One region of the Paenibacillus sp. FSL F4-0236 genome, then DNA from elsewhere that is predicted to be linked to it. Evidence: riboswitches for the same ligand, from Rfam matches in the RefSeq annotation. Region 1 holds a riboswitch; the other holds the start of a gene.

Region 1 (2,203 bases):
CAAAGGTTTTGTGGAGGAAGGTTTCGAATTGCTCTACTTGGATCAGGCGGTTTAGCAGCTCTTTACGTTCTGCATTATTTAAAGGCGCTGGTGAGCTTGTGGATTCTGCCTGTCTGTTCAACCATTTCAGTTCTTGTTCTTCATGCACATGCCCGAATTCATAGGCGATTGTCTTGGTGTAAGCCTGACGCATACGCTGAACTGCATCCCATCCGGTATGCACATCATTCGGCGCATTCTCCCAAATGAGCGTGGCAGGTAGTGCGAGCAGATCCTCACGAGTCAGCTCATAGGTTTCGAGTTCAAGATATTTAGCCATGGGATTGTGATCGCGCTCAAGCGGATCAATATCAGCGGCCATATGGCCATATATACGAATATTAGCGATTAGCTTGGAAGCTCTTACTGCCTTTCTAAGCCATTCGGTGTCTCCCGAAATGCGAGGCTGTGGAGCCGGTTCGCTATCCGGTGTTAGGGGCGGGGGACCCGAATTTGTAAAAAGCTCGCGATAATTATTCTCTACGGTGGAAGGATCTTTCACAAACTGTTCATATCTTTCTTGAATGTAGCCTAAATTGGGTCCGTAATACTTACTCCAAATGGATTCGTTATAGGGCTCTTTGGCTGCCATGAATACATCCTCCTTAACGGATGAACTCCATACGTGACATTTTGTGTCAACGCTTACTGGAGCTGTGATGATTGCGGTTTCATTTCTCATCTTATTGTGCTACTTTCCACACGTGTAATCAATTCATTCTTTCGTCCAATACGTTCGCAAAATGGTATGGGTTAGCTTGTTCTAATGAAAAGAACGCTGTTTCTTCTCATTACCCATTCCTAAGGCCCACTAAAATGATTCTAATATCCTTATTTTTAACTAATAGGGAAGGAAGTATCATTCTATCGGCTTAATTAATTTTATGAATGGGACGAGTATCGTGTTAATAGGACAAGATATCGCACAAAAGCGCTTCTATTTTTTGTTTTTTAATGGAAAAACTAATCAGAAATCGACACACTTTTCCACTTTAGTATAGTATAATGTTATTGCAGTTAGCGATTTTCATATATTTCAAAGTAGATCCTTTCGTGTAAAGGGTCCAGTAAAAGGTAAACCTGCCGAAAGGCAGGGGCACAAAGTCGCGGGTCTAAGGTAGAAATACTATGACAGCCGGATTGCCTGGGGACTAAAATCTTAGGAGGAGATTTTTTGGACAAGTCCAACCAGGGAAGCAACAGAGAACAGCAGGTCATTGATCTAGACGTAGAGTGGGTCCATTTATTATTAGCAGCTAAGAAGGCTGGCATAAAGGCAGATGAAATTCGTCGCTTCTTTCATGAGAAGACTGTGCAAGCCGTGCAGTAATACATTCAGAGCATTAGATATCAAAAGAGCACAGCGATAACTCGCTGTGCTCTTTTTCTTTATATAAGGATCTATAAGATTCAGACTTGGTCCTTATATTCTGCTAGAATTCAAACGCCTTCGCGGTCCATGTTAGGAGGGTGAAGGCGCTTATGTTTAATAGTATGAGTAGAAGAGGATCTTATCAGGTCAGGTGGAATATTAATCCTTCTGATCAAGGCGCCATTTCTGGTAGTCCAGAAACTCCTTGAATTCGCGTTTGCTTATGCCTGAGGCCATAGCTTCCTGCACCAATCGGAACCATTCCGAATCTAAAGGTGACTCCTCAGCATCATTAGGTTCTCCATAGAGCAAAGCGTGGATGGATACCTGAAGCGCATCGGCGATCTTTTCGATAAACTGAATTGAAGGATTGGATTGGATGTTTCTCTCCACATTGCTAAGATACGACTTAGCAACATCCGCTCTGTCCGCAAGCTCAGATAGGGACAATCCCTTTTCTAGGCGGAGATGCTGGATACGTTGGCCCATATTTTGTGGCACTATGCTGACGCCCCTCCGTAATTTTTGTTATTAGTATAGCAAATATCAATAAATTCGACAAAGTTTATTGTAAAGAGAAGAGCAGCATCTACTTATCCGCTTTCCGGAATAAGAATCTGCTGCTCTTCGAATGGAAGACTTATTAGATTATTTAGCGGATCCAGCAGTTTGCTTACCTACGAAATCCCAAGTCAGAGTTAATGAATCTTTTTGGAAGTAGTTTTGCTCTTGGCCGTTATCAACAAATTCGAATTGAACGGTGAAGCTATCATTTGTGCCGGCCTTAATTCC
Region 2 (2,203 bases), 4.5 Mb from region 1:
TGTTTATTATTCACAACAATGAATATGACAGGAATATCCTTGCAGACAGCAGCGTTAATCTCTGCGCCTAGCATCATAAAGCAGCCGTCTCCTGTAATGCAGAAGATCGTTTCTTCTGGAGCAGCAACCTTTGCACCAATCGCCATCCCGATGGAATTACCCATACAAGCAAAGTAAGCATCGAAAACAAAACTGCCCGGTTTCTTAACCTTGTACCATTTCGCAGCATGGAAACCGTGACTTCCATCATCAACAAAGACTGTGCTGTTATAAGGAATCAAATCACTCATCGTACTCAAGACCGATGCAAGTGAAAGGTTTGGTAAAATCGGAGGCTCTTCGGTATAATCGGAATTTGTCGGTGCTTCGCGTTTTGTGATGTTGTTCGTGTCAATATTATTGAGATAGTAAACTAGATTGTCGCGTAGATCTCCAGTCACTGGAATCGTTTTAGAGAACAATATTTTTCCGACAAAAGTCGGATCACTATCAAACTGAATTAATGTTGCAGGATGATTTTCCCTTTTAAGATTACAAATAGTCATATCACTTAAACGTGACCCGAGAACGATAAATAGATCACTTTGATTCAGCAAGTCATCCCCATGGGTACAACCGCCTACTCCAATTGGACCGTGATAGAGTGGATGATCCCAAGCTATAGCCCCTTTACCACCTGGAGATGTAACTACAGGAATATTAAATGTTTCCGCTAATTGAATTAGCTCACTATGTGCTCCTGAGCGGTTAACGCCTTTACCCGCGATAATTATTGGATTCTTAGAGCTATTTATAGCATCAAGTACACGGTCGATATTAGCATGGCTAACCAGTGATTCGCGTTCAGGGATTACAATATTACATTCCTCTAGCAATTCCGTTTGTACATCAAAGGGAATACAAAGGTGAACTGGACCACGATTACCGCTCAAAGCAATGGATATGGCATGATTAAAGATTGTGTTAAAGTGATCTCCACGTTCAATAAGCTTGCTATATAAGGTGGCAGGTCTAAACATATCAGCTAAATCAGCTAGAAAAGAAGTAGAGTCCTGACATTGGGGAATTCCAAGCTCTTTAATAGATTGATGGCCAGTAATAAATAGGACAGGTAGGTTGTTAGCCTTAGCATGTGCTGCTGCAGTTAATAGGTTTGTTCCACCAGGACCTGAAGTACCAAAAGCTACACCTAGTTTTCCAGTTTTAAGCGCATACCCGGCTGCTTCGAAGCCGGAACTGGACTCATGTCTCCCAGGAATAAATTCAATACCGTAATCTACCATTTTAAGAACAATAGGACAAATGGATTTCCCAATAATACCAAAGGAATGGGTAACACCTAGGTTCCGTAGTGCTTCCGACATGTAATCTGCGACTGTCTTCAAAAAATACACCTCACAAGTTGATTGTTATTTTAAAATCAAACATTAGAAAACCTGTGCTCTGAATTAGGGCACAGGTTGGTGGCATAAATCGCCATAGAGACTGAACAATTGTTCAGTCGTCTTGGTTTTCTGCAACCTGGCAGTCATGGCCTCTGATTAAAAATGAGGCTGTAGATCCATGGTTTTGCGTCATCCTCTTTCGAAGATTTTGCCAATATTAATTTTAAAATTTATAAGAAGAATTTTCCTTTACAATATATTCCTAGAGTACCTTTGTCAATATATTTTCGCAAATTAACTCGAATTTTGACGAAAGTCTTGTCCAACCTATGAAATAATAGATATAAAAAAACTCCCCCTAAGTCAAAACTTAGGAGGAGTTTTTGGACTTGTTTATATGATTTGCAAGTGACTTAAAACTTGAAAATATGGATAGTCTTCTGTAGATTAAACACAGCCTGTGTCATTTTCTCAGTTTCTTCAGCGACGGACTGCAGGGCATTAATTTGTTCATTCATAGCGGCGGATACTTCCTCGGTGCCGGCAGCGGTTTGCTGTGTGATCGCAGAGATATTCTCTATTGCACTTGAGATTTTCAAGGCACTTTCCAACATCAGATCACTTTCAGCAGAGAAGGAAGAGATTTGCTCGGTAATATACTGCACACTTTGCACAATTTGAGCAAAGATATGAGCAGATTGAGTGATCATCTCATTCTGTACCTGTACGACTTCTTCGTTGATAGCGATATTGTCAATCGCTTGTTTGATATCAGTTTCGATGCTCCGAACTAAGCCAAAGACTTCCTTCGTTGAAGC

The links. Region 1 has a riboswitch for cyclic di-GMP ahead of NSQ29_RS25555 (anti-repressor SinI family protein). Riboswitches for the same ligand answer to the same signal wherever they lie in the genome.
Region 2: another riboswitch for cyclic di-GMP. It lies ahead of NSQ29_RS05465 (thiamine pyrophosphate-binding protein); the one in region 1 lies ahead of NSQ29_RS25555 (anti-repressor SinI family protein).

The regions. Positions count from the first base shown of each region.
Region 1 is NZ_JBBOBK010000001.1:5,720,932-5,723,134, reverse strand. Features, by position in the region: gene NSQ29_RS25560 (2-oxoglutarate dehydrogenase E1 component) at 1-631, opposite strand, end outside; cyclic di-GMP riboswitch class I at 1,103-1,187, shown strand; gene NSQ29_RS25555 (anti-repressor SinI family protein) at 1,214-1,369, shown strand; gene NSQ29_RS25550 (helix-turn-helix domain-containing protein) at 1,571-1,900, opposite strand; gene NSQ29_RS25545 (TasA family protein) at 2,060-2,203, opposite strand, start outside.
Region 2 is NZ_JBBOBK010000001.1:1,209,499-1,211,701, forward strand. Features, by position in the region: gene NSQ29_RS05465 (thiamine pyrophosphate-binding protein) at 1-1,394, opposite strand, end outside; cyclic di-GMP riboswitch class I at 1,513-1,608, opposite strand; gene NSQ29_RS05470 (methyl-accepting chemotaxis protein) at 1,799-2,203, opposite strand, start outside.